Regions from separate parts of the Arthrobacter sp. 05T423 genome, predicted to be linked through region 2. Evidence: riboswitches for the same ligand, from Rfam matches in the RefSeq annotation. Region 2 holds a riboswitch; each other region holds the start of a gene.
The links. A riboswitch is a leader RNA that binds a small molecule or an ion and turns the genes downstream of it on or off. The one in region 2 is predicted to bind thiamine pyrophosphate.
Positions count from the first base shown of each region.

Region 1 (2,195 bases), on a different contig from region 2:
AACTCCTCGCGTGGTGAACACTGGTCTTTCCTTAGCCTAGCCGCATGGAACGGTGGATTTCCCGCAATGCCTGCACGACGAGGTCGTGGTCCGCCTTCTGCGGCAGCCCGGACACCGTGACCACGGCCACTGCACCCACATCCCGCACGTAGACCGGAAAGGCTCCGCCGTGGGCAGCGAAGGTGGACTGGTCGAACCAGGCGTTGTCCTCGATCCGTCCGCCGCCGGCCCTGCCCCGCAGGCCCACCAGCAGCGACGGTTCCTCGTAGCGCACGGCAGTCCGCTGCTTGGCCCGCACCCACCCTTCGTTGTCAGGCGTGGCACCCTCGAGCGCCACGTGGAAGAGGACCTGGTCACCCTTGGTGATGTCGATGGCGATGGGCAGGTTTTCTTCCTTGCCCCGTTCCACCAGTTCGAGGCCCAGGGCGAGGGCATCGTCCTTGCTGAACTTCGGGAACTGCAGCTCGGCAATTTCACCCTCGATCTGGCCGATCAGGGCCTCCAGGGCTCCAGCTGGCTGTTCCTCGGACGAATCGGGGTCAAAGGCGGGCAGGGCAGCGCTGCCGGAGTCCTGTTGCGTCATGGCCCCAATGTACTCCGGAGCGCTGTGCCGGCGGCGCGCGAAAACTCCCGCAATATGACAATGGGCCCGGGATTCCGGACCCGCCGAGGTGTAAACTGGACCAGCCCACAAGGGCAGATTTACCACGACAGGGGAGCGCCGCCGTCGGGATGCAAAGGCAACTGCCAGCGCAACCGCGGATGGGCGCTGAGAGTGCGGACCGCCGCAGACCCTCGAACCTGATCCGGCTAGTACCGGCGCAAGGGAGTCGAGTTCTCAGAGTGCCCGGCAGCGGGTGGCCCAGCCACCGGCAGCCGGGGGAACGCTTTCCCCTCCTGTTCCTCAGGAGGATCATCATGACAACTGCAGCAATCAAGAAGACCGGCTACAACTGGCGCGTGGCGGACATCGTGGTGGCGGCACTCATTGCCGTCGCCGGCGGCGTGATCTTCTGGGCCTGGGACCAGGGGGCCAACCTCATCTCCACACCCCTGTCCGCGGCCTATCCGCCGCTGTCCGGCCTGTACGCCGGCGGCTGGATGATTCCGGCCGTCCTCGGCATGCTCATCGTCCGCAAGCCCGGCGCGGCCCTGTTCTGCGAAGCGGTGGCGGCCACGGGCGAGCTCATCATGGGCTCGCAGTACGGCACCACGGTGCTCATCTCCGGCATCCTCCAGGGCCTGGGCGCTGAGCTCGTGTTCGCCGCCCTGGTGTACCGGAAGTTCAACTTCCCTGCCTCGCTGCTGGCGGGTGCCGGTGCCGGCCTTTTCTGCGGCCTCAACGACTCCTTCGCGCCGTGGGGCTGGAACATTGCCTACACCGCCGGTGACAAGCTGGCGTACATCGTGTTCTGCGCCATCTCCGGCGCGGTCATCGCAGGTGGCCTGTCATGGCTCGCCACCCGCGGCCTGGCCAAGACGGGCGTGCTGAGCTCCCTCGCCTCCCGCAAGGCAGCCACGGAGCCCGTCTTCTCCTAATGCCCGAACACCACGACGGCGTCGTCCGCCCCGCCGCTGTACACGCCCGCGGATGGGGCTGGCGGCACGCCGGCCGCACCAAGCCTGCGGTCCACGCCCTGGACCTGGACATCCGTCCCGGCGAACGGGTCCTGCTGCTGGGCCCGTCCGGGGCCGGCAAGTCCACGCTGCTGCACGCCCTGGCCGGGGTGCTGGGGGACAGTGACGCGGCCGGCAGTTCCGCTGACGGCGCCCGGACCCTCGACGCCGGGACCCTTAACACCGCGACGCCGGATCCTGACGACGCGGACGAGGCCGGCGAGCTGCTCATCGACGGTGCGTCCCCGCGTGCCCGGCGGGGCCGCGCGGGGCTCATGCAGCAGGACCCGGAAACCCAGGTGGTGCTCTCCCGCCTGGGCGACGACGTCGCCTTCGGCGCCGAGAACCTCTCGGTGCCCCGGGATGAGATCTGGCGCCGGGTGCACGAGGCGCTGGACGACGTCGGCCTGTCCCACCTTCCGCTGAACCACCCGACGTCGGCCCTGTCCGGCGGGCAGAAGCAGCGGCTGGCGCTCGCCGGCATCCTGGCGATGCGGCCAGGACTCATCCTGCTGGACGAGCCCACCGCCAACCTCGACCCGGCCGGTGTCCTGGAGGTCCGGGATGCCGTGGGCCGC
Region 1 covers NZ_JBFTLC010000021.1:42,992-45,186, forward strand. The annotation lists gene AC1DFE_RS15450 (heme-degrading domain-containing protein) at 32-583, opposite strand; TPP riboswitch at 703-846, shown strand; gene AC1DFE_RS15455 (ECF transporter S component) at 919-1,539, shown strand; gene AC1DFE_RS15460 (ABC transporter ATP-binding protein) at 1,539-2,195, shown strand, end outside.
Region 1: it holds a riboswitch for thiamine pyrophosphate, as region 2 does, so the genes downstream of both, AC1DFE_RS15455 (ECF transporter S component) here and thiO (glycine oxidase ThiO) in region 2, are expected to answer to the same signal.

Region 2 (2,195 bases):
CTGCGGCCGCGGGGGTCAGCAGGACGCCGTGGCGGAAGAAGCCGGTGGCGATGATGAGGCCCGCCACGTCCCTGCCGGCACCTTGCGCTCCGGCCGGAACCCGGCCCAGCAGGGGCGCGTTGTCCGGTGTGCCCGGCCGTGCCCGCGCGGTGGCTTCGAGGAGCTCGAGCTCGGCCACCGCCGGAAGCAGAACCTGCGCGTCGCGGAGCAGCTGGTAGACACCGCCGACGCTGGTCCCCGGTACGCCGTCCTCACGCTGGGTGGCCCCGATCACCACCGTGCCGTCCCGGCGGGGCACCACATAAACCGGCACGCCCCGCACCATGCCGCGGACTGTCGCGGTGAGCAGGGGCTGCAGGTGGGCGGGGACCCGGAGCCTGAGGATGTCTCCGTACACCGGGCGCAGCGGCAGCTGCAGTCCTTCCGGCAAATCCTGCAGCTGAGCGGCAGCCAGGCCGTTGGCCACCACCGTTTCAGCCGCCCTGACGGTCCCGCCGCCGGCCAGCCGGACCCCGCGGACCCGCCCGCCGTCCCAAAGCAGGCCGGCAGCGTGCTCGCGGACCGCATATCCGTCCGCTGCGCCGGTTTCCTCGCCGTGGCCGGCCAGCTCCGCAGCAAGCGCGCGGACCAGCCTGCGCGGGTCTACCTGGTGGTCCGCCGGGATGTCCAATGCGCAGGAGATTCCGGGGCTGAGCAGCGGCTCGCGGAGGCGGGCCTCGCGGATGGTCAGCGGCTCGACCCCGAGGCCGTATGCCCGCTGCACCTCCCGCAGGTCCATCAACGCGCGGCGGTCGGCGGGATCCGCGCCCACCGCTAGGGTCGGCGTCGTGAGGTATCCGGCGTCCACACCGGCGGTGAGCGTGGCGGCAAATTCAGGCCATCGGGCGGAGGAGTCCAGCATCAGTTCCAGAAGCCCTTCCTCCTGGTAATGCAGTTCGCTGACCGGGGCCAGCATGCCGGCCGCCGCCCAGCTGGCTCCGGACCCGGGGGCCTCGTCGATGAGCACCACCGAACGGCCGGAGCGCCTTGCCTCCCACGCGATGCCGTGGCCCACCACGCCGCCGCCGATCACGGCCACATCGGCCTCAAGGGCGCCGCTGATTTGAGGGTTCATGGAAATCCTTCCCTACGCCGGTACTAACCGGATCAGGTCAAGCGGTCGGCTCTGACGCCCTCTCAGCCCTGCGCCTTTTATGACAGCAGTAACGGGCTCCCGCGGTACCTGCCCAGTTTAGAGGAACTAAGGTGGTTGCCATGACCGAGCACTCTGCCCACACCGCTGCCCGCCTGTACCTCTGCACCGACGCCCGCAAGAACCGCGGGGACTTCGCAGACTTCGTGGACGCAGCCTTCGCCGGCGGCGTGGACATCATTCAACTGCGGGACAAAGGCATCGAGGCGGCCGAGGAACTCGAGTTGCTGGAGATCGTTCACGCCGCCGCCCGCAGGCACGGGCGGCTTTGGGCGGTGAACGACCGCGCTGATATCGCGTCCATCGCCGGGGCCCCCGTGTTCCACATCGGACAGAAGGACCTGCCGCTCCGTGCCGCCCGCAAGCTGCTGCACGATTCAACGGTGATCGGGCTGTCCACCCACAACACGGAGCAGGTGGACGCCGCCATCGGCGCCGCCCACGGGCGCAGCGGCCTGGACTACTTCTGCGTGGGCCCGCTGTGGGCCACCCCCACCAAGCCCGGACGCGCCGCCGTCGGGCTCGACCTGGTGAGCTACGCAGCGGAGGCTGTCCGCGCTGCGAACGAGGAACGGGTGGGCGGCCTGCTGCTGCCCTGGTTCGCGATCGGCGGGATCGACCGCACCAATGTGGAACAGGTCCTGGCCGCCGGAGCAAGCCGGATCGTCGTCGTTCGCGCCATCACCGAGGCATCCGACCCGGCGGCCGCCGCGGCGGAACTCCTGGACGCGCTCGACGCCACGTCGCGGGCCACCGTCTCGTAGGCGGAAAAGCCGGAGCGGAAGCTATCCTGGGCGTTACCCGCTCAGGCCCAGCTTGACCATTCGCCGGGAATGGTTTTCCGCGACTCCAGCGGTGATGCCCCGCACCATTTCGCGTGCGGTGGCGTCCGTGGCACCGGGCTCCGCCTCTACGAAGAGCTCGCCAAGAAAGGCGTGCTCGTGGCCCACCCGCTGGGCCTGCGTGATCGCTTCGCCCAGAAGCCGGCGTCCCCAGAGCGCCA
Region 2 covers NZ_JBFTLC010000001.1:203,455-205,649, reverse strand. The annotation lists gene thiO (glycine oxidase ThiO) at 1-1,114, opposite strand, end outside; TPP riboswitch at 1,107-1,227, opposite strand; gene thiE (thiamine phosphate synthase) at 1,255-1,956, shown strand; gene AC1DFE_RS01020 (ferritin-like fold-containing protein) at 1,990-2,195, opposite strand, start outside.

Region 3 (2,195 bases), on a different contig from region 2:
GCACCAGGTGGCCGAGGTGACCACGCTGGGACTCGTGCAGATGACCCGCAAGCGCATGGGCACCGGTCTCCTGGAAGTCTTCGGCGAGCAGTGCGAGGCATGTGCCGGCCGGGGCGTCGTCACCCATGACGAGCCGGTGGAGCACCGCCGCGCCAACACGGTGGCCGCTGAGCACCACATCCACCGTGCGGAGATCCAGCCGCCGGCCCGGACGGAACGGAAGCGCCGCCGCGGCAAGGGCGGAGTGCCGGTCCCGGAGACTGTTCCGGCTGCACCTGCTGCCGCGCACCACCCCGAACCGTCGGAGGCGGAACGGCACGCCAAGGCTGAAGCGACCCGCGCAGCCCTCGCCAATATTGCGGCAGCGGCGCACGCGGCGCACCTGCATGAGGAAGCAGCGCACAGTGCCGCCGCGGAGGGTGAGGCAGCCCGTCCGGCAGCACCTGCGGCCGCCGCACCGGAAAGCCCTGTGGTGCACCGTGCTCCGGAAACGGAAAGCGTCTCCGGACGTCCCGGCGCAGTGCTCACGTTCGGCGGCGAGAAGGTGATTCTTCCGTTCGTTGACCACAGTGAAGAGCCAGCCAAGGAGGCACCTGCCCTGACGCTGGACCGGCTCGAGGAAGCCTTCGCACACCTCGGCGCCCCGGTTGCACCCGCCGAGGACGAGTCGGCTCCGGAGCCGGCCGAAGCGGCGCATGCCCAGGAACCGGAAACCAGGCCCGCTGTACGGCAGCCGCCGGAAAGCTCCACGGTGCCGTCCCGCGGCCGCCGTCCCCGCCGCAACCGCAGTGCCAGCCGCGCCCAGGGTGCAGCCAACGAGACATCCGTGGAACACCACGAGGTTGCTCCGGCTGCCGCCGAAGGGCACTCACACGAGGCCAAGGCACCTGAGGCGGGAAACGCGCAGGGAACCCAGCCGGCTCTGCATGCCAGTGAGCCGATCATCCTGGGGGTCGGGGTACCCGCCTCTGAACTCTGAGCTGACTGGACACTGAGCTGACTGAGCTCTGAATACACCGGTGGAAAAGGTCCGGCACCGCGCAAGCGGTGCCGGACCTTTCCGGTTCCGGAACATTTGCAACGGGCCGTGGCAGGGGACAAAGGCGGCGGCCTGCAACCTGTCGTAAATGTCCATTTCGGCGCCCCCCGCCCAACGAACCGCTAGGCTGGGGGACTGACACGGGGTGCCGCGCAAGGGCCGGCTGAGATCCAAACCCGTTGAACCTGTCCGGTTAGCACCGGCGAAGGGATGTCTTCCTTGTCATCAGCATCACTCCTGCCCGCACCCGCCGCTTTCCAGCCGGAAACGGCGCCGCCGGCTGCCCCGACGGCCCGCGCCGTTCCGCGCGTCCTGGCCATCGCAGGCTCGGATCCGTCCGGCGGCGCAGGCGTCCAGGCCGACCTGAAGAGCATCGCAGCCCACGGCGGCTACGGGATGGCCGCCATTACGGCCCTCACGGCGCAAAACACCACCGGCGTTCGCGGCGTGCACGTTCCGCCGGCCTCCTTCCTGTCCGCGCAACTGGACGCTGTCAGCGACGACATCCGCGTGGACGCCGTGAAAATCGGCATGCTGGGCGATGAACAGGTGATCGCTGCCGTCCGCAGCTGGCTCGAAAAGGTGCGGCCCGGCGTCGTCGTCCTCGATCCGGTGATGGTGGCCACCAGCGGTGACCGCCTCCTCCGGGAGTCTGCGGAGGCTGCGCTGCGGCAGCTGCTGCCTCTGGCGGACCTGATCACCCCCAATCTTCCCGAACTGGCCATGCTGCTCGGGGAGCCGGATGCTGCCGACTGGTCAGCCGCCCTTGACCAGGGCCGGCGCCTCGCGGCCCAGACAGGTGCCACGGTGCTCGTCAAAGGCGGGCACCTGGACGGCTCAACGTGCCCGGACGCCCTCGTCAACACCGCCGGGCTGCTGTCGGCGGAAGTGGTGGAGGTTGCGGGGGAGCGGGTCCCCACACGGAACAGCCACGGTACCGGATGCTCGCTCTCCTCGGCCATGGCCACGGCGCAGGCACGGCTGGGCGACTGGGAAGCATCGCTGCGGGCGGTCAAGCCCTGGCTGGCCGAGGCCCTCCGCACGTCCGGGCATCTGGATGTCGGCGCCGGCAACGGACCGATCAACCATTTCCACCACCTGGCCCAGCCTGAACGGAAGGGCGGGTTCGCCGAACTGCTGCGTGCCGAGACTGTTG
Region 3 covers NZ_JBFTLC010000013.1:53,014-55,208, reverse strand. The annotation lists gene AC1DFE_RS11760 (Rne/Rng family ribonuclease) at 1-979, shown strand, start outside; TPP riboswitch at 1,171-1,267, shown strand; gene thiD (bifunctional hydroxymethylpyrimidine kinase/phosphomethylpyrimidine kinase) at 1,250-2,195, shown strand, end outside.
Region 3: it holds a riboswitch for thiamine pyrophosphate, as region 2 does, so the genes downstream of both, thiD (bifunctional hydroxymethylpyrimidine kinase/phosphomethylpyrimidine kinase) here and thiO (glycine oxidase ThiO) in region 2, are expected to answer to the same signal.

Region 4 (2,195 bases), 350 kb from region 2:
CGCTCGCGACGCCGGGCCCACAGGGCGCGAATGTGCTCCGCATACCGTGGAAACTTTGGCCCGGCCTGGGCAGCAATGTCAGGGAAGGTGGCGATGTTGATGAGTGTGGGAACGATCGGCACCTGCTGCTCCACGAACCGGGGAATATGCCTGGGCAGCAGCCCCGTGGCATGTTCGACGCAGTCGATGCCGGCGTCCAGCATGTCATCGAGGGTGTCCTCGCCAAAGCAGTGCGCGGTGATCCTGGCCCCCTCGTCGTGGGCGGCCCGGACGGCGTCCCGCACGGCGGCGGCAGGGAACGACGGCGCGAGATCGCCGGCGGTCCGGTCGATCCAGTCCCCCACCAGCTTGACCCAGCCGTCCCCTTCCCGAGCCTGCTTGCGCACGGCCTCCACCAGGCCATCCGGTTCAACTTCCACGGCGAAGTTCCGAAGGTAACGGCGGGACCGTGCAACGTGCCGGCCGGCCCGGATAATCCGCGGCGCTTCGGGCCGCTGCTGCAGCCAGTGCGTGTCGCTGGGCGCCCCCGCGTCCCGCACCAGCAGCGTGCCGGCGTTGCGGTCTGTCATGGCCTGGTCATACATCACCTCGTCGTCTACGGAGCCGCCGGGGCCCAGCCCGATGTGGCAGTGGGCATCAGCGAAACCCGGCAGGACCCAGCCATCCAGGACGGCGTCCGGCCGCTGGCCTGGAGGATTGAACGTCAGTTTCCCGTCGACGGCCCAGAGCCCATGGCGTTCTTCATCTGCCGACGTGAGCACAGTTCCGCTGAATTCGATGATGTGCGCCATGGATCAAGCTTAATCGGCTCCGCAACGGGGATCCCGCCTCGCCACTGCTTGGCAAGTGGACGCGTGCTTCACAGATGGACGGGCACAATCCGGGCTGTGGTAGCTTCGTTTACGACCACACGGGTGCCCCTGCAGGGGCTGAGATCAGGCTGGTGCAGCCTGCGACCGTTGAACCTGTCCGGGTAATGCCGGCGAAGGAAGTGAGCAGTAAATTGAGCACCCAGAAATCACAGCTGATCCCTGCCCAGATTGATCCGGCCCAAAATGAAGCCGCCGGTGATCCTGCCGGCGTCACGCAGTCGCTGAAATCCCATTCTCTGGCTTACCTGGAGGGGGACGGCCTGCGGGTTCCGGTAACGGAAATCGCCTTGGAGCCTTCCCCGAACGGCGGGCATAACGATCCGCTGCGTGTTTACCGCACGGCGGGTCCGGGCAGCGACCCGGTGGTGGGCCTCGCGCCGTTCCGAGCGGAGTGGATTGAGGCGCGGGCAGACACGGAGCCGTACGACGGACGCGAACGGAACCTGCTCGACGACGGCAAATCAGCCGTGCGCCGCGGCGCGGCTTCCGCCGAATGGAAGGGTGCCAGGCCGGTGCCCCGCCGTGCGGCGGACGGCAGGACCGTGACGCAGATGCACTATGCCCGGCAGGGTGTCATTACGCCTGAGATGCGCTTCGTGGCCCTCCGCGAGAATTGCGATGTGGAACTGGTCCGCAGTGAAGTCGCCGCCGGACGGGCCATCATCCCCAGCAACATCAACCACCCGGAATCCGAGCCAATGATCATCGGCAAAGCGTTCCTCGTGAAGATCAACGCCAACATCGGCAACTCGGCCGTCACCAGCTCCATCGCCGAGGAGGTGGACAAGCTGCAGTGGGCCACCCAGTGGGGCGCGGACACCGTGATGGACTTGTCCACGGGCGACGACATCCACACCACCCGTGAGTGGCTCATCCGCAACTCCCCCGTCCCCATCGGCACGGTCCCGATCTACCAGGCCCTGGAAAAGGTGAACGGCGAAGCGAACGCCCTGAGCTGGGAAATCTTCCGCGACACCGTCATTGAACAGTGCGAGCAGGGTGTGGACTACATGACCATCCACGCTGGCGTGCTGCTGCGGTACGTGCCGCTCACGGCGAACCGCGTCACCGGCATCGTCTCCCGCGGCGGATCGATCATGGCCGGCTGGTGCCTTGCGCACCATCAGGAAAATTTCCTGTACACCCACTTCGACGAGCTCTGCGAGATCTTCGCGAAGTACGACGTCGCGTTCTCGCTGGGCGACGGCCTCCGCCCGGGCGCGACGGCGGACGCCAACGACGCCGCGCAGTTCGCCGAACTGGACACGCTCGCTGAGCTGACCCAGCGGGCCTGGAAATACGACGTCCAGGTCATGGTCGAAG
Region 4 covers NZ_JBFTLC010000001.1:553,394-555,588, reverse strand. The annotation lists gene AC1DFE_RS02580 (amidohydrolase family protein) at 1-791, opposite strand, end outside; TPP riboswitch at 901-1,008, shown strand; gene thiC (phosphomethylpyrimidine synthase ThiC) at 1,004-2,195, shown strand, end outside.
Region 4: it holds a riboswitch for thiamine pyrophosphate, as region 2 does, so the genes downstream of both, thiC (phosphomethylpyrimidine synthase ThiC) here and thiO (glycine oxidase ThiO) in region 2, are expected to answer to the same signal.